DNA from 2 places in the Burkholderia sp. MR1-5-21 genome. Region 2 is predicted to be linked to the other one. Evidence: predicted binding sites of a transcription regulator. Region 2 holds the regulator's gene; the other holds the start of a gene.
What was found. The regulator FliA, encoded in region 2, starts transcription of late flagellar genes. The targets are predictions, from matches to a motif close to CTAAAGTTTNNNNNNNNNNNGCCGNTA.
Positions count from the first base shown of each region.

Region 1 (11,725 bases), 350 kb from region 2:
GGCCTGCAGAACGTGTCGCTGCATCAGTGTCTCTCCCATTTCGCGACAGATCGGCTTCTGGCGGCCGGGTGCGTCGCGCCAAGCGAATCCACGCATCTTAAATTTAGTTCACGCGCGCGTTTAGAGGAATCGCTCTTGAATCGGCGCGCCGCGTGCGCGGCGGCCATTCCTACAATGCGCGAACACTAGAAGATCAAAATTCGGGCCGCACGGCCGCGCCGGGCGCCATTCATGACATGAAGGAGACATGCATGCAATACGACTACATCATCGTCGGCGCGGGGTCCGGCGGCGCGAGCCTCGCGGGCCGGCTCGCCGACGCGTGTCCCGACGCGACGATCGCGCTGATCGAGGCGGGCTCGCACACGGAGCGCAACCTGCTCGTCAACATGCCGGTCGGCATCGCGGCGCTCGTGCCGCTCAAGCTCGGCACCAACTACGGCTACGAGACCGTGCCGCAGCCGGGCCTCGGCGGCCGCCGCGGCTACCAGCCGCGCGGGCGCGGGATGGGCGGCTCGAGCGCGATCAACGCGATGATCTACACGCGCGGCCATCCGCGCGACTACGACGAATGGGCCGAACTCGGCGCGACGGGCTGGGGCTGGCAGGACGTGCTGCCGTACTTCCGGCGCGCGGAAGGCAACCAGCGCGGCGCGGACGAATGGCACGGCGCGGACGGCCCGCTCACGGTGTCCGATCTGCGCTTTCGCAATCCGTTCTCCGAACGATTCATCCAGGCCGCGCACGCGGCCGGCTATCCGCTGAACGACGATTTCAACGGCGCGACGCAGGAAGGCGTCGGCTTCTACCAGGTCACGCATCGCGACGGCGCGCGCTGCAGCGTCGCGCGCGCCTACCTGTACGGCCGCAACCGGCCGAACCTGCACGTGATCACGGATGCGACGGTGCTGCGCGTCGGCTTCGACGGCAAGCGCGCGGTCGGTGTCGCGGTGTCGCGCAACGGGCGGGTCGAGACGCTCGGCGCGCGTGCCGAAGTGATCGTGTCGGCCGGCGCGTTCAACTCGCCGCAACTGCTGATGTGCTCGGGCATCGGCCCGGCCGACCAGCTGCGCCGGCATGGCATCGCGGTCGTGCAGGACGCGCCGGACGTCGGCGCGAACCTGATCGACCACATCGACTTCATCATCAACACGCGCGTGAATTCGTCGGAACTGGTCGGCGTCTGCTTGCGCGGGGTCGCGAAGATGACGCCCGCGATCGCGCGCTACTTCTCGAGCCGCACGGGGATGATGACGAGCAACGTCGCGGAGGCGGGCGGCTTCATCAAGAGCGATCCGTCACTCGACCGGCCGGATCTGCAGCTGCATTTCTGCACGGCGCTCGTCGACGATCACAACCGCAAGATGCACTGGGGATTCGGCTATTCGCTGCACGTGTGCGCGCTGCGGCCGTTCAGCCGCGGCACGGTGGCCCTCGCGAGCGGCGATGCGCGCGACGCGCCGCTGATCGATCCGCGCTTCTTCAGCGACACGCGCGATCTCGACCTGCTCGTGCGCGGCGCGCACGCGATGCGCCGCATCCTGTCGCAGGCGCCGCTCGCGTCGCAAGGCGGTCGCGAGCTGTACACGCGGCCGGACCAGACGGACGCCGAACTGCGCGCGACGATCGTCGCGCATGCCGACACGATCTATCACCCGGTCGGCACCTGCCGGATGGGTACGGACGCGCGCGCGGTCGTCGATCCGCAACTGCGCGTGCGCGGTGTCGAAGGCTTGCGCGTCGTGGATGCGTCGGTGATGCCGACGCTGATCGGCGGCAACACGAATGCGCCGTCCGTGATGATCGGCGAGCGCGCGGCGGAGTTCATCGTCGCGGCGCGCAAGGCCGGTGCGCCGCGCGGGCAGGCGGCCGCAGTGCACGGCCGGTGAGCTGCCAATGCTCAGGCAAACGTATCGACGAGGCCGGCGCGGGTCACGGTCGCGCCGGCCGCAGCGGATGGCGCGGCGTCGAGCGGTGCGTCGCCGCCTGACGGTGCGGCGTTCCCGCGCCGCGGCGCTTGTCCGCCGGCGAACGTCTGCTGCGGGTTCTGCTGTTGCGACGCGAAGCCGCCGTCGCTGACGGTCGCGCTGCCGAGACCGAGACCGCCCGCTTCCATCGCGTCGCGCAGCTTCGGCAGCGCGGCTTCGACTGCATCGCGCACCTGCGCGTGCTGCGACACGAACAGCGCATGCGCATGATTGTCGGCGACCCGCAGCACGACCTGCAGCGGGCCGAGGTCCGGCGGATTGAGCGTCAGCTCGGCGCTCTGCTGGTGCGCGTTCGACAGGAACACGACCTTCTGGCTCAACGCGTCCGTCCAGTCCGCGGTGCCGACGTGCGGGGCGAGCACGTTCGCGTTCGCGGCGGCGACGTTGGCGGCCGCCGGCGTCGTCTGCAGCGTGGGCTGGGCGGCGGCCGTCGCGGCGGCGAGCGCGGCGTGGGCCGGATCGGCGACATCCTGCGTCGCCGCGAGCGCGTGCGTCGCGCCGGCTGCCGGATCGGCTTTCGCGGCGGCTTCGGCCTGCAGCGATGGTGCGGCCGGCGTCGGTGTCTGCGCTTGCGCCGGGTTCGCCGCGAGCGTGCCCTTCGCGTCCGCGAGCGTCTTGTCGAAGGTCGGCACCTTCGGCGCCAGCGGCGCTGCGGTGGTCGCCGCAGTCTGCTGCGGCGTTGCCGCGCCACTGGCCGGCAGCGCGACGGCGTTCGTGCCGCCGGTGAGTTTTTCGAGCGCCGCGTGCAGCGCGTCGCGAGGCGATCCCGTTGCGTTCGTGCCGGCGGCCGACGCCGCGTCGCCGGCGTGCGTGAGCGTATCGGCGGACGGCGTGTCCGTTGTGGCCGTCGTGGCGGTGGTGCCCGTCGTGGCCGTGGTGCTGGTGGTGGCCATCGCGATCGCCGCGTTCGCCGCGTCCGTCGTCGCAGCCGTGCCGTCGGGGCGTGCCTGCAACTGCGCCTGCACGGCCGCCGCGGCGGCGAGCGCAGCCGCGTCCGGGTTGACGGTCGCGGTCTTGTCGTCGGACGGGTCGGATGACTTCGTGTCGTCGGCGGCTTTCGACATCGCGGCGGCAGCCACCGCGTGCCGCGACGGTGCAACGGAGGACGGATCGGATGCATTCGCCGCGGCCGACGCGCGCTGCGTCGCGACGGTCTGCTTGAGCGTGCGCGCGAACGGCAGCGGCGCGGCGGTCGCGCCGTTCGACGCGGACGTGTCGGACGCGTCGGTCTTGCGGGCGCCCTTGAGCGCGGAAGCGGCCGTATCGATCAGCGAGCCGAGCAGGGACAGGGAAGGCATGGCGTTCTCTCGTGCGTGTTCAGTGAGCGGCGCTGAGCAATCAAGCAGATTTGGCCGCGTCGGCCCGCATCCGCAGCACCTTCGCGGCATGCTCGTCGGCGTCGCGCTGTTCGCGCTTCGCGTCGCGCTGCGCTTGCTGTGCGACGCCGCGCGCCTGCAGGATCTCGTACGAGCCGACGGTACGCTTCTGCTGCTGCCAGTGCGGGCGTGCCTCGTCGATGCGCGCTTCGGCGGCGGCCAGCACGCGGCGCTGCTGCGCGATCGCCGCGTCGAGCGTGTCGAGGAACGCCTGGAAATTCCGCCAGTTGCCGGCGGGCATCCCCTGCTGCGCGGATTGCGCGAAGCGCGCGTGATACTCGTCGCGGTAGCGCAGCAGCGCGTCGAGCTGGTCCGCGGCCGCGGTGCGGTCGCGCTGCGCGACGCCGAGCTGCCGGGTCGCGTCGTCGAGGTTTTCCTGCGCGCGGTCGAGCAGGATCTGCAGCGGAAAGCCTTGGGCCATCGGTGTCAGCCTCCGTGAATGTCGAACAGCGCATCGAGCCCGGCGAGGCTCGACGCGAACGGTGCGCATTCGCGAAAGCCCTGCTGCAGGAACGACTCGATGCGCGGATAGAGCGCGATCGCGCGATCGAGCTGCGCGTCGCGGCCCGGCGCGTAGGCGCCCACCGCGATCAGGTCTCGGTTGCGCTGGTAGCGCGACAGCATCTGCTTGAACTGGCGCACGCGGTCGAGATGCGGCTCGTCGATCAGCGCGGTCATCGCGCGGCTGATCGACGCCTCGATGTCGATCGCCGGATAGTGGCCGGCTTCCGCGAGCGCGCGCGACAGCACGATGTGGCCGTCGAGGATCGCGCGCGCCGAATCGGCGATCGGGTCCTGCTGGTCGTCGCCTTCGGTCAGCACCGTGTAGAACGCGGTGATCGAGCCGCCGCCTTCCGGCCCGTTGCCGGTGCGCTCGACGAGCGCGGGCAGCTTCGCGAACACCGACGGCGGATAGCCCTTGGTCGCGGGCGGCTCGCCGATCGCGAGTGCGATCTCGCGCTGCGCCATCGCGTAGCGGGTCAGCGAATCCATCAGCAGCAGCACGTGCTTGCCCTGGTCGCGGAAATATTCGGCGAGCGACGTCGCGTATGCGGCGCCCTGCATCCGCAGCAGCGGCGACACGTCGGCCGGCGCCGCGACGACGACCGAGCGCGCGAGGCCGTCCTCGCCGAGAATCTGCTCGATGAATTCCTTCACTTCGCGGCCGCGCTCGCCGATCAGCCCGATCACGATCACCTCGGCGCTCGTGTAGCGCGCCATCGTGCCGAGCAGCACCGACTTGCCGACGCCGGAGCCTGCGAACAGCCCCATCCGCTGGCCGCGGCCGACGGTGAGGAGCGCGTTGATCGCGCGCACGCCGACGTCGAGCACGTGATGGATCGGCTCGCGGTCGAGCGGGTTGATCGACGGTGCGGTGAGCGGCGCGTCGACCTTCGACGTCAGCGGGCCCAGGCCGTCGAGCGGCCGGCCCGATGCGTCGACGACGCGCCCGAGCATGTCCCAGCCGACCGGCAGCCGCTTCGCGCCCGCGAGCGGATCCGCGACCGGCGCGCTTTCGCGCGGCCATACGCGTGCGCCGGGCAGCACGCCCGCGACATCGGTGGTCGGCATCAGGAACAGGCGGTCGCCGGAGAAGCCGACGACTTCCGCCTCCGCATGCGGCAGCGTGCTGCCGGGCGGCAGTTCGATCGTGCATTCGGCGCCGACCGACAGGCGCAGCCCGATCGTTTCGAGCACGAGGCCCGCCGCGCGCGTCAGGCGGCCGCACGGCCGCAGCGGCAGCGCGCGATGGCTGCGCGCGGAAAGCGCGTTCAGGTGCGAACGCCAGTGCGCGAGATGCGGATTGTGCGGCGCGCGCAGCGCGTCGGCTGCGGCGGCCGGCCGCGCGTCGTGCGCGTGGTGAGCGGCTTGTGTGGCTTGTGCGGCTTGCAGGGCTTCGGGGCCGTACGACGCAAGCGCGAGTTCGCGCTCGAGCGGCGTCATCCCGTCGTGCGCGAACGATTCGGGCGTGCGCGTCACCATGCGCTCACCTTGCCGATTGCGGCGGCGACGCGCTGCCAGCGGGTCGGCAGCGTCGCGTCGACTTCGCCGGTGGCCGCGTGCGCGCGGCAGCCGCCGCGCTCGATCGCCGCGTCGGTGCGCACGCTCCAGCCGAGCGCGTCGAGTTCTTCCTGCAGGTACGCCTCGATGACCGGCAGGTCGGCCGGATGCACCGCGAGGGTCGGCGCGCCGGACAGCGCGGGTTCGGCCGCGAGCACGTCGCGCACCGCGGCGACGAGCGCGGCGGGATCGTGCTTCACGTGCTGGCACACGACCTGCTGCGCGATGTCGAGCGCGAGCTGCGTGACGTCCGATGCGAGGTCGTGCTCGGCGGTGGCAATCGCTTCGCGAAACGACGCGGCGAGCGCCGCGAGTTGCGCGGCCTGCGCGCGCGCTTCGGCCTGGCCGGCCTCGAATCCCTGTTGATAGCCTTGCTCGTGGCCGGCCTGGTAGCCGTGCGCCTGGCCTTCGACATGGCCGGTCGACAGGCCCTCCGCATGCGCGGCGTCGCGCACGCGCTGCAGCTCCGCGGCGAGCGCGGCGGCGGCCGCGGCCGCGTCGTCGGGCGGCGGCGGGGGAGGCGGCGGGTCGAACGACGCCATCTCCCAGCGCTGGTACGCGGTCATGCCGCCCGCGCGGTCGCTCGCCGGATCAGACATACGCGTCTTCCGCCTTGCCGCCGAGCACGATCTGGCCGTTCTCGGCGAGGTTGCGCACGATCTGCAGGATGCGGCGCTGCTGCGTCTCGACTTCGGACACGCGCACCGGGCCGCGCGCGTCGAGATCCTCGGCGAGCAGTTCGGCCGCGCGCTGCGACATGTTCGCGAGGAACTTCTGGCGCAGCGCGGGCGGCGCGCCCTTCAGCGCGATGATCAGCGTCTCCGACTCGACTTCCTTGAGCACCATCTGGATCGCGCGGTCCTCGAGGTCGAGCAGGTTCTCGAACACGAACATCTGGTCGACGATCTTCTGCGCGAGCTCCGGATCGTACTGGCGGACGCTCTCGAGCACGCCTTCCTCGTGGATGCTCGTCATGAAGTTCAGGATCTCGGCCGCGGTGCGGATGCCGCCCATCGGCGCGCGCTTCAGGTTGTCGCTGCCGGATAGCAGGCCCGTCAGCACGTCGTCGAGCTCGCGCAGCGCGGCCGGCTGGATGCCGTCGAGCGTCGCGATCCGCAGCAGCACGTCGTTGCGCAGCCGCTCGGTGAAGCACGACGCGATCTCGGACGCCTGGTCGCGGTCGAGGTGCACGAGGATCGTCGCGATGATCTGCGGGTGCTCGTTCTTGATCAGCTCGGCGACCGCGCCCGAATCCATCCACTTCAGGCCTTCGATGCCGCTCGTGTCGCTGCCCTGCAGGATCCGGTCGATCAGCACGCTGGCCTTGTCCTCGCCGAGCGCCTTCGTCAGCACCGAGCGGATGTACTCGTTCGAATCGAGCGACAGCGCGGTGTGCTGCTCGGCTTCCTTCGCGAACTCCTGCAGCACGTCCTCGACCTGCTCGCGCGTGACGTTGCGCAGCGCGGCCATCGCCGCGCCGATCTTCTGCACCTCGCGCGGCGCGAGGAACCTGAATACCTGCGCGGCCTCTTCCTCGCCGATCGACATCAGCAGCAGCGCGCTCTTGGTCAAGCCTTCAGCGTTCATCGGACACCCAGTTTTTCACGACGGTTGCGACGATCTTCGGATCCTGGCGCGCGATCGTGCGCGCGTATTCGAGGTTGCGTTCGTAGCGGTTCTTCTCGCTTTCGAAGCCGAGCAGCAGCGCGTCGGTTTCGTCGGCTTCCTTCTCCGGCGCGGGCAGGCCGTCGAGCATGACCGGATCGTCGGGCGCCGGCAGCGACGGCGCGACCGGCTCCGGCGGCGGGAACGCGCGGCGCATCGCCGGGCGCACGAACATGAAGTAGAGCGCCGCCGCGGCCGCCGCGATGCCGAGCCATTTCGCGGCTTCCTTCGCCATTTCGATCACGTCGGGCTGGCGCCACCACGGCAGGTCGGCGTACGGATCGGTCGCGGTCGAGAACGTGCTGTTGACGACGTTCACCGAATCGCCGCGCTTCGCGTCGTAGCCCATCGCGTCCTTCACGAGCTGCTCGACCTGCGCGAGCTTCGCGGGGGGCAGCGGCTGCATCGTCACGTGGCCCTTCGCATCGGCGACCGGCTGGTAGTTGACGACGACCGCGACCGACAGCCGCTTCACGCTGCCCATCGGCTGCTCGAGGTGGCGGATCGTCTTGTCGAGCTCGTAGTTGGTCGTCTGGTCCTTGCGGTCGCTGACGGGCGTCGCCTGCGGCGCGTTCGGGCCGTTGCCCGCGACGATCGGCGCGGACGCCGGCTGCGGCGGCGTGTTCGACAGCGCACCCGGCACGCCCGATGCGCCGCCTTGCGACAGCTCGGTCGCGGTGCTGGTCTGCTGGCTGCGGATCGCGGCCTGCTGCGGCACGCCGTTCGGGCCGTAGCTTTCCGAGGTCTGCTCGATCTTCGAGAAATCGACGTCGGCGCTCACCTGCGAGCGCGCGTTGCCGGCGCCGAAGATCGGCGCGAGGATCGCGTCGATGCGCTTCTGCGTGTTGCGCTCGACCTGCTGCACGTACTTGAGCTGGCTCGCGTCGAGGCCGGTCGCGGACGCCGGCTGGGTCAGCAGGTTGCCGTCCTGGTCGACGATCGTCACGTTCTTCGCGGGCATGTCGGGCACGCCGGACGAGACCATCCGCGTGATGGCCTGCACCTGGCCTTCGTCGAGCACGCGGCCCGGGTAGAGGTCGACGAACACGGACGCGGTCGGCGCCTCGCGGTCGCGCACGAACACCGACGGCTTCGGGATCGCGAGATGCACGCGCGCGCCGCGCACCGCGTTGATCGATTCGATCGTGCGCTGCAGCTCGCCTTCGAGCGCGCGCTGGTAGTTGACCTGCTCGGCGAACTGGCTGATGCCGAATTTCTGGTTGTCCATCAGCTCGAAGCCGACCGAGCCGCCTTTGGGCAGCCCCATCGCCGCGAGCTTCAGGCGCGTCTCGTGGACCTGGTTCGCCGGCACGAGGATCGCGCCGCCGGCGTCCGCGAACTTGTAGGGAACGTTTGCCTGCTGGAGCGCGGCAATGATCGCACCGCCGTCGCGGTCCGACAGGTTGCTGTACAGCACGCGGTAGTCGGGTGCGCGGCTCCACAGCACGAGCGCGACGATCACCGCGATCGCGAACGCGGCGGCGATCACGAGCGGCAGCTTCGGGTTGCCCTTCATCCGTGCGATGCCGGGAATCCGTTCCGCGAAGCCGCCGATCCCGAAGTCCGCGCCCGCGCCGCCTGCGCCCGGCAGCGCCGCGGCCGCAGCGGCGCCGGGCGCGGGGCTGGCGAGGCCCGTGCGGGCGTCGGGATTGATCAGCGAATTGGCCTGCGAATCCATGCGTCGAGGTTCTCCGGAGCGGGGCGACTGACCCGCTCGGACGAGCGGGCGGACAATGACACGGTGCGATTATCGGGACGCCGCCCGTGATCCGATCGCCCGAAAAGAGCGGGGTTTCCCCCGTACTTTCGGGGCTTTGCCGGACCGTGCGCTGCTAAGCTTTGTTGCGATCCGGCATGGCGACCTGCGCAGCGTGGCGCGCGCGGGCAGCCGGCCACGGCCCCCGCCTTGGCCCATAAAGGCCCTTTATCTCTGGAGACGGCATGACGGCGAACGTGAGCGGAATCGGTTCGGTGTTGCAACAGATGCAGGCGATGGCTGCGCAGGCGTCGGGCGGCGCGGCGAGCCCGGCGGCGGCGCTCGCGGGCTCGGGCGCGGCGACGGCCGGCACGTTCGCGAGCGCGATGAAGGCATCGCTCGACAAGATCAGCGGCGACCAGCAGCGGGCGGCCGGCGAGGCGCAGGCGTTCGAGGTCGGCGCGTCGAACATCTCGCTGAACGACGTGATGGTCGACATGCAGAAGGCCAACATCGGCTTCCAGTTCGGGCTGCAGGTCCGCAACAAGCTCGTGAGCGCGTACAACGACATCATGCAGATGTCGGTGTGACCGGCGGGCGATCCCGGGGCGGGCCATCCCGCGGCGGGCGATCCCGCGGCCTGCCATCCGGGGGCGGGCCATCCCGCGGAGAGCGATCCCGGGGCGGTCCATCCGGTGCCGGGTCATCCCGCAGCCGGCCATCCGGCCGGGCGGCCGTCCGGCGACGGGCGACCGGGAAATCCCCGCCCCGTCTAAAGCTTTTCGTTTCCATTCCGATAACTCCGGGAGATGGCCGCGCCGTGCACCGCACGGGCGGACGCCCCGTATTCAAAGCATCAACAAGGAGAAGCGCATGTTTTCCCCAGGACACGCTGGAGCCAGTGCGTACGCGCGTGTCGGCGTCGAGACGGGGGTGATGGGCGCCTCCCCGCATCGCCTGATCGCGATGCTGTACCAGGGCGCGCGGCAGGCCGTCGCGCTCGCACGCATGCACCTGCAGCAGGGCAACGTGTCCGAGCGGGGCGAAGCGATCGGCAAGGCGATCCGCATCGTCACGAGCGGCCTGCAGACGTCGCTGAACCGGGACGCGGGCGTCGAGATCGCCGAGCGCCTCGATGCGCTGTACGACTACATCGGCAGGCGTCTGCTGGAGGCGAACGCGCAGGCGAGCGACGCGATGCTGGTCGAAGTCGACGGGCTGCTCGCGACGCTCGAGGAAGCATGGACCGGCATCGGACCGGAAGTCGCGCGGATGGCCGCACAACAGGCCTCGGAAACGTCGCGATGAACTGCAAGGCGGAGTACCTCGCACGCTACGAGGCGATCGCGGCCGTGTCCGGCCGCATGTTGCGCGCCGCGCGCAGCGCCGACTGGGCCGCGCTGTCGGCGCTGCAGCAGGAATACCAGCAGCTCGTCGACGGGTTGAAGGACGCCGGGCCGGGCGTCGTGCTCGACGAGTCCGAACTCGGCCACAAGCTCGACCTGATCCGCCGCATCCTCGCCGACGACGCGGCGATCCGCGACCTCGCGTGCCCGGAAATCGCGCGGCTGTCCGCGCTGTTCGAGACGCGGCGCTCGACGAAGGTGCTGACGGATCTGTACCGCGCGCGCAGCTGACCGCGCGGCGCGCCCCCGGAGGTTGTCCGGCATCGCCCGGCGCGTCGCGCCGGGCGCCGTTCGAGGTATTTGCATCGATGTCGCAGAGGTGAGCAGGCCCCGATCATGACCGGTATCGACACCGTAGCCGCCGCGTTGCTGGCAAGCCGTATCGACAGCCTGCTGGCCGACGTCGTGGTGCCGCCCTCCGGCGGCGGCGCGGCGGCGCAGGTCGGCACGCCGGCAGCCGGCGCGTCGCCCGCGCCGGTGCCGACCGCAACCGGCGCCAGCGCGCCGCAGGCGTCCGTGCAGACGGCGCTGTCCGACGTCGCGCTCGCGCTCGATGCGATCTCGCGCTTCGGCGGCGACGCGACGCCGGCCGTCGTCGGACGGCTGCCGCTGCTCGCCGATCCGTCCATCCTGCTCACCGATCCCGCGCCGCCGGCCGGCACGGCGGCGTCCGCACCGCAGGACGCACCGCGCGCGCCGGCGTTGCAGCCCGATCAGGCCATTCCCGCGACCCAGACCGCACGCGATGCGTCCGTCGCGACGCTGCGCGCGTCGCTCGCGCAGGCGGTCGGCGAAAGCGGTCTGTTCTACGAATCCCATCTCGCTCAATGGCTGGCCGGGCAGCGGCCGCTCGCCGCGCTGCTGCGCGAGCCGCAGGCGCGCCTGACCGCGCCGGCGCCCGCCGGCGCGGCCGAGGCGGCCGACGATGCGCTCGACGTGCTGCTCGCCGCGCGCTTGCCGCTGCCTTCGGCGGCGGCCCGGACCGCTGCGCCCGCCATGCCCGCGATGCCCGTGTCATCGGCCGGCACGCCGGCCGCCGCGGCGGCTCATGACTTGCTGTCCGCCAATGCGCTGGCGTCGCGGCTGTCCGCTGCGACGAACCCGCTCCAGGACGCGGCCGATTCCCGCTGGACGCCCGCGCGCGCCGCGCTGGCGGGCGCGGCGCCGGACACGCCGGCTGCGGCGCAGGCGAGCGTGCATCCCGCCGCGGTGCCGCTCGTGCGCCAGCAGCTCGACGTGCTCGCGACCGACCAGTTCCGCTGGATCGGCGAAGCATGGCCGGGCGCGCGGCTCGACTGGACGATCGAGCCCGACGGTTCGGGCGGGCAGGCGGCGCGCGGTGACGACGCGGGCGACGGCATCGCGTGGCGCACGCGCCTGACGCTGACGCTGCCGTCGCTCGGCACCGTCGATGCCGAGCTCGTGCTGAACGGCGCGCAGCTCGTCGCGCGGCTGCGCGCGAACCAGGCGGGCGCCGAGCGTCTGACGCGGCACGAAGCCGCGTTCCGGCAGCGCCTCGAAGCATCGGGGCTG
Region 1 is NZ_JBSAXD010000003.1:366,758-378,482, forward strand. It holds gene ACV229_RS06250 (GMC family oxidoreductase) at 252-1,889, shown strand; gene ACV229_RS06255 (flagellar hook-length control protein FliK) at 1,901-3,286, opposite strand; gene fliJ (flagellar export protein FliJ) at 3,327-3,785, opposite strand; gene fliI (flagellar protein export ATPase FliI) at 3,791-5,347, opposite strand; gene fliH (flagellar assembly protein FliH) at 5,341-6,024, opposite strand; gene fliG (flagellar motor switch protein FliG) at 6,017-7,012, opposite strand; gene fliF (flagellar basal-body MS-ring/collar protein FliF) at 7,002-8,768, opposite strand; gene fliE (flagellar hook-basal body complex protein FliE) at 9,032-9,376, shown strand; gene fliS (flagellar export chaperone FliS) at 9,660-10,094, shown strand; gene ACV229_RS06295 (flagellar protein FliT) at 10,091-10,423, shown strand; gene fliK (flagellar hook-length control protein FliK) at 10,529-11,725, shown strand, end outside.
Region 1: a site for FliA is predicted at 9,559-9,585, ahead of fliS (flagellar export chaperone FliS). Genes of this name have one in related genera too.

Region 2 (11,725 bases):
GGAGCTGACGTGAACGAGCCGATCCATGCGGCGCTGGCCGGTGCGGGGTTTGCCGCCGACTGCCACGCCGAAGGCGCCGACGCGAGCGACCGGATCCTCGCGCGCATCGGCCAGCTGACGCGCACGCTGCGCGACTCGATGCGCGAGCTCGGGCTCGACAAGCACGTCGAGCAGGCGGCGGAAGCCGTACCGGACGCGCGCGAAAGGCTGCGCTATGTCGTGGCGATGACCGAGCAGGCGGCCGAGCGCGTGCTGACCGCGATCGAGATCGCGAAGCCCGTGCAGGAGCGCGTGCAGAACCAGGCCGAGGCGCTCGACGCGCGCTGGGCGCAATGGTACGCGGCGCCGATCGAGCGCGCGGAAGTGCGCGAGCTGATGGACGACACGCGCGCGTTCCTGCGCGCGCTGCCGGACGCGACGTCGGCAACCAGCGCGCAGCTCCTCGAGATCATGCTCGCGCAGGATTTCCAGGACCTGACCGGACAGGTGATCAAGAAGATCATGGACATGGTCTACCTGATCGAGCAGCAGCTGCTCACCGTGCTGGTCGAGAACATTGCGCCCGAGCGGCGCGAGCAGTTCGCGGCGACCGCGGCCGCGCTCGCGGCCGAGCAGACGACGAGCAGCACCGGCAGCCCCGACGCGCTGCTGAACGGGCCGCAGATCAATCCGGAAGGCAAGACCGACGTCGTGCAGGACCAGGCGCAGGTCGACGACCTGCTCGCGAGCCTCGGGTTCTGACGGGGCCGCCTAGGTGGGGCCGCCTGGGTGGGGCCCCCGAGTCGGGACTGCTTGAGTGGGCCCGCCTGAGTGAGGCCGCCCGAGTGGAGTCGCCCGAGTGGCTCCTCCACGAAAGTGCCGCAGGGCGGGTTCTCCCACCGTCTCGCGTCGTCGGAACCCGGCGCCGTCTCCGCAGACGCGCGCCGGCCAGCCCCGAGGCCCGTGCGGCGGCGCATCCAGCCGGTCGGCGCCGGGCCTGGAATGTGCTGAATTGACACTTGGACACACTCAGCAGGCATACTACGCGTCAGTGACATCCGATCAGCGGCATCAGAACATCGTTCTTTTGTCTGTCTTGAGGCTGGGCTGCGGTGCCGGCGACGCTGTCGGCGCCGCCTACAACGAGGCGAGTCCCTGGGGGGGAACGTGAAGCTGAAACGTCTGGGCTGTGCTGCCGCGTCCGCGGCGGCGTTGATGAGCGTGCTGTGGAGCGTCCACGCGCACGCGGAACTGGGCGGCGCGCCGATGTCGCCGCCGGCCGACGACCACGCCGCCTCCGTGCGCGCGCTGCAGCGCGCGATGCGCTCGGCCGACGGTTCGTCGGCGAGCACGGCGACCTACACCGTTCGCGAGATCACGCTCGGCTCGGGCACCGTGATCCGCGAATACACGTCCGCCGCCGGCACCGTGTTCGGCGTCGCGTGGCAAGGGCCGACGATGCCGGATCTCGCATCGATTTTCGGCAGCTATTTCCCGCAATACACCGCTGGCGTCGAGGCGGCGCACAAGGCGCGCGGCTGGCGCGCGCCCGTGTCCGTCGATACGAGCGGCCTCGTGATCCGGACGGGCGGCCACATGGGCGCCTTCTCCGGTGAGGCGTGGCTGCCGCAGGCGCTGCCCGCCGGTTTCACCGGCAACGACATCCAGTGACAGCGGGAGACCGATCTTGCGTATTCCTCGTAACTTCATTCGCTGGCTCGGCGCGCTGAGCGTCGCAGCCGCGACGGCCGTGCTCGTCACCGCGTGCGGCGGCGGCGACGGCGGTTCCTCGGGCGGCAGCAACGGCGGTAACGGCGGTAACGGCGGCTCGACCGGCGCCGCGAATACCGCAGTCATCACCGTGGCCCAGGGCGTCGCCAACGTGATCAACATTCCGACCGTCAGCGTGACGGTCTGCGCACCCGGCACGTCGAATTGCCAGGTCGTCAACAACGTGCTCGTCGATACTGCGTCATACGGTCTGCGGCTCGTCAGCAGCGCGGTGTCCGGCGTGATCGGCAGCCTGCCCACGACGACCACGAGCGGCGGCGCGCCGATCGCCGAATGCGGCAAGTTCGTGTCGAGCTACACGTGGGGCTCGGTGCGCACCATCGACCTGAAGGTGAGCGGCGAGACCGCGAGCTCGCTGCCGGTGCAGATCATCGGCGACCTCGGCACGACAAACGTACCGACCTCGTGCACGAACGGCGGCGCGTCGGCGAACTCCGCGAGCGCGCTCGGCGCGAACGGGATCCTCGGCATCGGGCCGGCGCCGTACGACTGCGGGACGACCTGCACGACGTCGACGTCGGCGGTGAACAACAACTACTACGCTTGCCCGAACGGCAATTCGAGCTGCGCGGTGACGCTCGTATCGCTGTCGCAGCAGGTGGCCAATCCGGTCCAGCGTTTCGCGAGCGACAACAATGGCGTGATCGTGCAGATGCCGCAGATCTCGAGCAACGGCCAGGGCAGCGCGACGGGGACACTGACGTTCGGGATCGGCACGCAGTCGAACAACCAGCTCGGGGCCACGACCAAGCTGACGTCGACGACGACAGGCGACCTGCAGAACTCGTCGTTCCTCGGCCGCACGGTGACCGCGTTCTTCGACACGGGCTCGAACGCGTACTTCTTCAACGATTCGGCGCAGACCGTGTGCTCGCGCAATACGCAGTTCTATTGCCCGGCGTCGACGGCCACCTACACGGCGACGCTCGTGGGCCTGAACGGCACGGCGAGCAACGTGTCGATGTCGGTACAGAACGCGGACTCGCTGTTCTCGAACGCGTCGACGTTCGCATTCAACGACATCGCCGGACCGTTCGGCTCGTCGGCGTGGCTCGATATCGGCCTGCCGCACTTCTACGGCAAGACGATCTACTTCGGGATGGACCTCACCTCGAACGGCGGCGCGGCGCCTTACGTCGCGTACTGACCCGCGGCAGCGCAGCGGCATCACGAGGGGGCGAATGTTCGCCCCCTTTTTTTTCATTCTGGCGGCGCAGGCCAGCGCCGCTGCGAAGGACGCCACCGCACGGGCGGCGATAATCGCCGGATTATCCCGGCGGCCTGTTCCCGCATTCCGATTCCGTTATCCGGCCGGCCGGTCGGCCTTTGCATGGCCGAAGCGAACGATTATGGCGGCGATATTCATTCGCCCGCCAATATCCGCTCTTTCATTTTCGGTGACTGTCGGTTCTGTCAGGTTCTTGCAAATCTTCAAAAATGACGCGGTGTGAATTGACAATGTGGGGGGCGTTATCCCGGCCGATATGACGCCGGCGTCGCCGCTGGCGCGTTGGGCCGGCCGCGCCGCGCACCGGGCTTCAATCCCGTTATCGGACGCCGGATGAAAAGCGATTGAACGTCATCGGATTCCACCTATAATGCACGCGTTGTTTCCGGGGTTGTCGATAATTTCAAAAAACATGAGGGCTAAAAAAATGAATTTCCCTGAAGCCATTCGTTCGGTATTCAACCAATATGCGAAGTTCGATGGCCGCGCGCGCCGTGCGGAATACTGGTACTTCGCGTTGCTCACGTTCATCGTGTCGCTCGGTTGCCAGGTAATCGCGGTGGTGGCCCGTGAGGCATCCACGGTCGCGCTGCTCCTGTCGATCGTCGCGTTGCTGGTGTCGCTCGCGCTCATCTTGCCGAGTCTCGCGGTGACGGTCCGCCGGCTCCACGATATCGGCCGTTCGGGCTGGTTCCTGCTGATCGCCTTCATTCCGATCGTCGGCGGGATCATCCTGTTCATCTGGATGTGCTCGCGCGGCAACCAAGGCCCGAATCGCTTCGGCGCCGACCCGATCGCCGCGGCCTGAGCGCCGTCCCAGCGAGACGCCGTGCTGCTGCGCGGCGTCTCGTCGCGATGCGCGGGCGGCCGCCGCCGTGTATCCCGGCCGGGCCGCTTTCGCCGGTCGGGCCCAGGATTGTGATTCCTGTTGTCGCCGGTTCCGGTTTGCATCCCGCCCTGCGCCCCCCGGCACTCCGCCAGTACGGCCAGCACCGCCAGCACCGCATCCCCGCCCGCCGACTCCATCTGACCTGATACGCCGCGCATTCCGCGCCCGCGCACCGCGTGCGCCGTCCGCCGCACACGCGCGAACCTGCCCGCGGCCCCGCCCGGCGAAGCCTCGTCGCCGCGCCATTCGCGCTTGCGCCCGCCCGCGCCCGATTCCCCGAAATACCCCCCTTTCCCGGCTTTGCTCGACCGATCGGCGTTTGACGCCTCCATGAATAATCGGTGTCACTGGAAAGCGGCATTCCGCCGTATCCGTCTGGAGGCCCCGTGGCAGACGAGAGCGATCTCGACAAGACCGAAGCCGCCACTCCGAGGCGCCGCGAGAAGGCGCGCGAGGAGGGGCAGGTCGCGCGTTCGCGCGAACTGGCTTCGTTCGCGCTGCTCGCGGCGGGCTTCTACGGCGCGTGGCTGCTCGCGGGACCGATCGGCATGCACCTGCAGACGATGATGCGCGGCGCGTTCGCATTCGACCGCGCGACCGCGTTCGATTCGCACCGGATGCTGTCGGCGGCCGGCAGCGCGGGCCTCGAAGGGCTCACCGCGCTCGCGCCGCTGCTCGCGCTGACGGGGCTTGCCGCGCTGTTCGCGCCGATGGCGCTCGGCGGCTGGCTGATCTCGTCGAAGACGTTCGAACTGAAATTCGACCGGCTGAATCCGCTGACGGGTCTCGGCCGGATGTTCTCGATCCAGGGGCCGATCCAGCTCGGGATGTCGCTCGCGAAGACGCTCGTCGTCGGCGGGATCGGTGGCGTCGCGATCTGGCGCGCGAAGGACGAGCTGCTCGGCCTCGCGACCCAGCCGCTCGATGCGGCGCTCACCGATGCGCTCCACCTCGTCGCCGTGTGCTGCGGCACGACGGTCGCCGGCATGCTGGTGGTCGCGGCGCTCGACGTGCCGTATCAAATCTGGCAGTACAACAAGAAGCTGCGCATGACGAAGGAAGAAGTGAAGCGCGAACATCGCGAGAACGAAGGCGATCCGCACGTGAAGGGCCGGATCCGCCAGCAGCAGCGCGCGATCGCCCGTCGCCGGATGATGGCGGCCGTGCCGAAGGCCGACGTGGTCGTCACGAACCCGACGCACTTCGCCGTCGCGCTGCAGTACACCGACGGCGAGATGCGCGCGCCGAAGGTCGTCGCGAAGGGCGTGAACCTCGTCGCCGCGCGGATCCGCGAGCTGGCGGCCGAGCACAACGTGCCGCTGCTCGAAGCGCCGCCGCTCGCGCGGGCGCTGTATCACAACGTCGAACTCGAGCGCGAGATTCCCGGCTCGCTGTATGCGGCGGTCGCCGAAGTGCTCGCGTGGGTGTACCAGCTCAAGCGCTTCCGCGTGGAAGGCGGCGCGTTCCCGGCGGTGCCGGTCGATCTCGACGTGCCGGCCGACCTCGACAAGGGCGCGTCGGTGTCCGCTGACGACGAGCGCGACGAAGCCGACGACGTGCTGGGCACGAACGCCCGCACGCAAGGAGGCACGGCATGAGCACGCCCGCCAACCTGTTCGCGAAGCGCCCGAACCTGCTCGCGGGGACCAACCTGCGCGCGCTCGCGGGCCCGATCCTCATCTGCATGATCCTGGGGATGATGATCCTGCCGCTGCCGCCGCTGCTGCTGGATCTGCTGTTCACGTTCAACATCGCGCTGTCCGTGATGGTGCTGCTCGTCAGCATGTACACGATGAAGCCGCTCGACTTCGCGGCGTTCCCGAGCGTGCTGCTGTTCTCGACGCTGCTCAGGCTGTCGCTGAACGTCGCGTCGACGCGCGTCGTGCTGCTCGAGGGCCACACGGGCCCGGACGCGGCCGGCCAGGTGATCGAGGCGTTCGGCCACTTCCTCGTCGGCGGCAACTTCGCGGTCGGCATCGTCGTGTTCGTGATCCTGATGATCATCAACTTCATGGTGATCACGAAGGGCGCGGGGCGGATCGCCGAAGTGTCCGCGCGCTTCACGCTCGACGCGATGCCCGGCAAGCAGATGGCGATCGACGCCGATCTGAACGCGGGCCTCATCAACGAGGAGCAGGCGAGGAAGCGCCGCCAGGCGGTCGCGCAGGAAGCCGAGTTCTACGGCTCGATGGACGGCGCGTCGAAGTTCGTGCGCGGCGACGCGATCGCCGGCCTGATCATCATGGCGATCAACGTGATCGGCGGGCTGATCGTCGGGATGGTCCAGCACGACATGAGCTTCGCGGCGGCCGGCACGAACTACACGCTGCTGACGATCGGCGACGGCCTCGTCGCGCAGATCCCGTCGCTCGTGATCTCGACCGCGGCCGGCGTGATCGTATCGCGCGTCGCGACCGACGAGGACATCGGCACGCAGATCACCGGCCAGCTGTTCACGAACCCGCGCGTGCTGACGATCACCGGCGCGATCATCGTGCTGATGGGGCTGATCCCCGGGATGCCGCACTTCGCGTTCCTGCTGCTCGGCGGCGGCGCGATCTGGCTCGCGCGCACGCAGACGAAGCGCGCGGCGGCCCGCAAGGCGGCCGGCGACATCACCGACATCGCGCCGCCCGCGGCGCTCCCCGCCGACAGCCACGAGGCGAGCTGGGACGACGTGCAGCTGATCGATCCGCTCGGCCTCGAAGTCGGCTACCGGCTGATCCCGCTCGTCGACAAGAACAGCGACGGCGAACTGCTCAAGCGCATCAAGAGTATCCGCAAGAAGTTCGCGCAGGAAATCGGCTTCCTGCCGCCCGTGATCCATATCCGCGACAACCTCGAGCTGAGGCCGAACGCGTACCGGATCGCGCTGAAGGGCGTCGAGATCGGCGTGGGCGAGGTGTTCCCGGGCCAGTGGCTCGCGATCAACCCGGGCCAGGTGACGGCCGCGCTGCCCGGCGCGCCGACCCACGATCCGGCGTTCGGCCTGCCGGCCGTGTGGATCGACATCGCGCTGCGCGAGCAGGCGCAGGTGTACGGCTACACGGTCGTCGACGCGAGCACCGTCGTCGCGACGCACCTGAACCATCTCGTCGTCCAGCACGCGGCCGAGCTGCTCGGCCGCCAGGAAGTGCAGGCGCTGATCGAGCGCACCGGCAAGGACGCGCCGTCGCTCGTCGAGGACCTCGTGCCGAAGACGATCTCGCTGACGACGCTGCAGAAGGTGCTGCAGAACCTGCTCGAGGAAGGCGTGCCGATCCGCGACATGCGCACGATCATCGAGGCCGTGTCCGAACAGGCTGGCCGCGTCACCGACGCGTACGACATCACGGCCGCGGTGCGGCTGTCGCTCGGCCGCGCGATCACGCAGCAGTGGTATCCGGGCGCGGGCGAGATGCAGGTGATGGGGCTCGACGCGAATCTCGAGCGCGTGCTGTCGCAGGCGCTCGCCACCGGCGCGAATCCGGGCCTCGAGCCCGGTCTCGCGCACAACCTTCTGACCGGCACGCAGCAAGCGCTGCTGCGTCAACAGAATCTCGGGCTGCCGCCCGTGCTGCTCGTGCAGCACGCGCTGCGCGCGATGCTCGCGCGCTTCCTGCGCCGCAGCCTGCCGCAATTGAAAGTGCTGTCGTACGCCGAAGTGCCGGACACACGCACGATCAAGGTCGTTAACGTCATCGGGGGTTCCGCTTGAACATTCGCAAATTCACCGGCGCAACGAGCCGCGACGCGCTTCGGCTCGTGCGCGAGGCGCTCGGCGCCGACGCCGTCGTGCTGTCGAACCGCACGCTCGATGACGGCAGCGTCGAGATCACCGCGCTCGCCGACGCCGAGCTGGCTGCGATCGCGCCGCCCGTCGCGGCGCCGGGACTTGCCCAGGTCGCCGCGCAGCCGGGCGCGGCGCTGGCGGGCTTTGCGCCACGCGCGCGCGCAGCCGCCAATCCGTATGCGATGGGCGACGGCGGGCTGCCGGACGTGTTCTCGTCGGTGTTCGGCGCGAGCGCCGAAGCGGCCGATGCGCCGGCGGCCGATGAGCCGGTTGCCGCAGCGTCTGCCGCGGGATCGCCCGCAGCAGGATTGCCCGCCGCAGGATCGCCCGCCGCAGGATCGCCTGCCGCAGGATCGCCTGCCGCAGGATCGCCTGCCGCAGGATCGCCTGCCGCACCTTCCGAACCCGCGCCGTGGCTCGTCGAGCATGCGAAGCGCCTCACGCAGCAGCGCGAGGCGCTCGCCGCCCGCAGCCAGCCCGCGCCGGCGGCGGACGGCGGCCACCGCGCCCCGGTCGACACCGCCCGCGCGCCGCGCGCCGGCGACGTGCTGCCGCCCGAATGGGCGCGCGACATCGTACGCGACGCCGCACGCCGGATCCCGGTCGATGCGGGCGCGCCGCGCCGCGCGGCCGACGCACCGGCGCCGAAGGCAGCCGAGCGCACGCGCATCCCGACCGATACGGCCGCGGCCGTTGCCGATGCGGTCAAGGCGCGCATCGAGCGGATCGTCAACGACACGGTGATGCACGAGCTCGGCGCGCTGCGCGGGATGATGGAAGAGCAGTTCGACAGCCTGATGTGGCACGAACGCCAGCGCCGCAGTCCCGTGCACGGCGCGCTGACGAAACACCTGTTCGCGGCCGGCTTCTCCGCACAGCTCGTGCGGATGATGGTCGACAACCTGCCGCAGGGCGAAGGCTCGGACACGCTCGAGCAGGCGACCGAGTGGGCGCAGACGGTGCTCGCGGCGAACCTGCCGGTGCTCGAAAGCGAGGATGCGCTGATGGAGCGCGGCGGCGTGTTCGCGTTGATGGGGCCGACGGGCGTCGGCAAGACGACGACGACCGCGAAGCTTGCCGCGCGCTGCGTGATGCGCTTCGGCGCGAGCAAGGTCGCGCTGCTCACGACCGACAGCTACCGGATCGGCGGGCACGAGCAGCTGCGGATCTTCGGCCGGATCCTCGGCGTGCCCGTGCATGCGGTGAAGGACGCGGGCGATCTCGAGCTCGCGCTGTCCGAGCTGCGCAACAAGCACATCGTGCTGATCGACACGATCGGCATGAGCCAGCGCGACCGCGCGCTGTCCGACCAGATCGCGATGCTGCACGGCGCGAACACGCCGGTGCAGCGCCTGCTGCTGCTTAACGCGACGAGCCACGGCGACACGCTCAACGAGGTCGTGCAGGCGTACCGCAGCGCGGGCGACCATCCGGATCTCGCCGGCTGCATCCTCACGAAGCTCGACGAGGCGACCCATCTCGGCGGCGTGCTCGACACGGTGATCCGCTACAAGCTGCCCGTGCACTACGTGTCGACCGGCCAGAAGGTGCCGGAGAACCTGTACGTCGCGACGAAGAAATTCCTGTTGAAGAGTGCGTTCTGTGTGCCGCGTGACGGCTCGCCCTTCGTGCCGCACGACGATGACATGCCCACGCTGCTTTCCGCGCTGACCGCACGTTCCACCGCCGAGCTGCACGAGGTTCGCTTTGGATAAACGCATGATCGATCAGGCTGAAGGATTGCGGCGCCTGCTGGCCGGGCGCGCCTCGAGAATCGTCGCGGTGACGGGCGGCCCGGCGGGCGTCGGCTGCACGTCGACCGTCGTGAACCTCGCCGCCGCGCTGACGGCGCTCGGCAAGGACGTGCTCGTCGTCGACGAGCGCGCCGACGTGCACTCGGCTGCCGCGACGCTCGCCGGTGCGTGGCTGCGCGACGGCGCGCGCGCGCGGGTCGCCGGCGGCTTCGCGGTGTGCGCGGCGGCGCGGCTCGCGCGCGCCGGCTACAGCGACGCGCAGCTGAGCGATTTCATCGACGGGGCGGCCGACATCGTGCTCGTCGATGCGCAGCTCGGCACGGACGGCGCATTCTCGGCGCTCGCGCGCGAAGCGCATGACGTGCTGATCGTCACGCGCGTTGCCGCGCAGGCGATCACCGAGGCGTACGCGTGCATGAAGCGGCTGCATTTCGCGCACGCGATCGCGCAGTTTCGCGTGTTGACCAACCACGTCGGCAGCCAGGCCGATGCGAAGACCGCGTACGACAACCTCGCGGGCGTCGCGAGCCGCTACCTGGCGGTGTCGATCGGCGACGCCGGCTGCGTGAGCGCCGATCCGCTCGTCGAGCACGCGCGCGAGCTCGTGCGCACGGCGGTCGACGCGTTCCCGACGTCGCCGGCCGCGCGCGACTACCGGCAGATTGCCGCCGACCTGCTGTACTGGCCGCTGCGCCCGAGGCCGGGCGCGGGCCCGGTCCGCGCGGGCGGCAGCACGTCGTTCGAGGCAGGTGCGGCGCACGCCGCGTGAGCGCCACCGGAAGGAGAGAGCCATGATGTACAACGCTCAAGGAAAGATTTCCCAGGCCGACGTGCTTGCGCAATACGCGCCGCTCGTGCGCCGCCTGGGCCTGCAGCTCGTCGCGAAGATGCCGGCGAGCGTCGACCTCGACGACCTGATCCAGGCGGGGATGATCGGCCTGATGGACGCGGCCGGCCGCTACAAGGAAGACCAGGGCGCGCAGTTCGAGACCTATGCGACGCAGCGCATCCGCGGCGCGATGCTCGACGAGCTGCGCAGCAACGACTGGCTGCCGCGCAGCCTGCGCAAGACGTCGCGCGAGGTCGAGCATGCGGTGCACCGGGTCGAGCAGCAGCTCGGGCGGGCGGCGAGCGAGGCGGAGATCGCGCAGCACCTGAACATGCCGCTCGACGAATACCAGGGCATGTTGCAGGACCTGCACGGCAGCCAGCTCATCTACTACGAGGATTTCGACCGCGCGGCGGACGACGAGCCGTTCCTCGACCGCTATCGCGTCGATCATGCCGATCCGCTGTCGGCGCTGCTCGACGAGCACCTGCGCGAGGCGCTCGTCGAAGCGATCGAGCGGCTGCCGGAGCGCGAGAAGCTGCTGATGTCGCTGTACTACGAACGGGGTCTGAATCTGCGCGAGATCGGCGCGGTGCTCGAGGTCAGCGAATCGCGCGTGTGCCAGCTGCACAGCCAGGCGGTCGCGCGGCTGCGCGCGCGCCTGCGCGAGCAGGCGTGGGTCGGCGCGGAATCCTGACCCTTTCAAATGCATGCGCGGCGGGTACGCAATCTTCCCGCCGATTTGCTACAATCCCTCCCGTTTTCCGAGGAGCGTTGCGACGGACGATCATGCGTTCGCCAGGCTCGGAAGGCTTCACCAAGCGGGCAGGGCCGCGGCGCATCGCGCCGGCCGCCGCTTCCTGAACGGCGCTCACGTCACCATTTTCTAGAACTTTTTTAGAAAGGAGGGCGTGATGAGCGCCATCATCGATTCCCAAGCTACCCACGATTACCTCGTCGCCGACATGTCGCTCGCCGGCTGGGGCCGCAAGGAACTGAACATCGCCGAGACCGAAATGCCGGGCCTCGTGCAGATCCGCGACGAATACAAGGCGCAGCAGCCGCTGAAGGGCGCGCGCATTGCAGGCTCGCTGCACATGACGATCCAGACGGGCGTGCTGATCGAGACGCTGAAGGCACTCGGCGCGGACGTGCGCTGGGCCTCGTGCAACATCTTCTCGACGCAGGACCACGCAGCGGCCGCGATCGTCGAAGCCGGCACGCCTGTGTTCGCGTTCAAGGGCGAATCGCTCGACGAATACTGGGAGTTCTCGCACCGCATCTTCGAATGGCCGAACGGCGAGTTCGCGAACATGATCCTCGACGACGGCGGCGATGCGACGCTGCTGCTGATCCTCGGCTCGAAGGCCGAGAAGGATCGCTCGGTGATCGCCAAGCCGACCAACGAGGAAGAAGTCGCGCTGTTCAAGTCGATCGCGCGCCACCTCGACATCGACGCGAACTGGTACTCGACGCGCCTCGC
Region 2 is NZ_JBSAXD010000003.1:15,406-27,130, reverse strand. It holds gene cheY (chemotaxis response regulator CheY) at 1-8, shown strand, start outside; gene cheZ (protein phosphatase CheZ) at 10-741, shown strand; gene ACV229_RS04740 (DUF2844 domain-containing protein) at 1,147-1,650, shown strand; gene ACV229_RS04735 (DUF3443 domain-containing protein) at 1,667-2,917, shown strand; gene ACV229_RS04730 (hypothetical protein) at 2,952-3,221, shown strand; gene ACV229_RS04725 (DUF805 domain-containing protein) at 3,426-3,806, shown strand; gene flhB (flagellar biosynthesis protein FlhB) at 4,274-5,485, shown strand; gene flhA (flagellar biosynthesis protein FlhA) at 5,482-7,584, shown strand; gene flhF (flagellar biosynthesis protein FlhF) at 7,581-9,374, shown strand; gene ACV229_RS04705 (nucleotide-binding protein) at 9,367-10,182, shown strand; gene ACV229_RS04700 (RNA polymerase sigma factor FliA) at 10,205-10,939, shown strand; S-adenosyl-L-homocysteine riboswitch at 11,003-11,122, shown strand; gene ahcY (adenosylhomocysteinase) at 11,154-11,725, shown strand, end outside.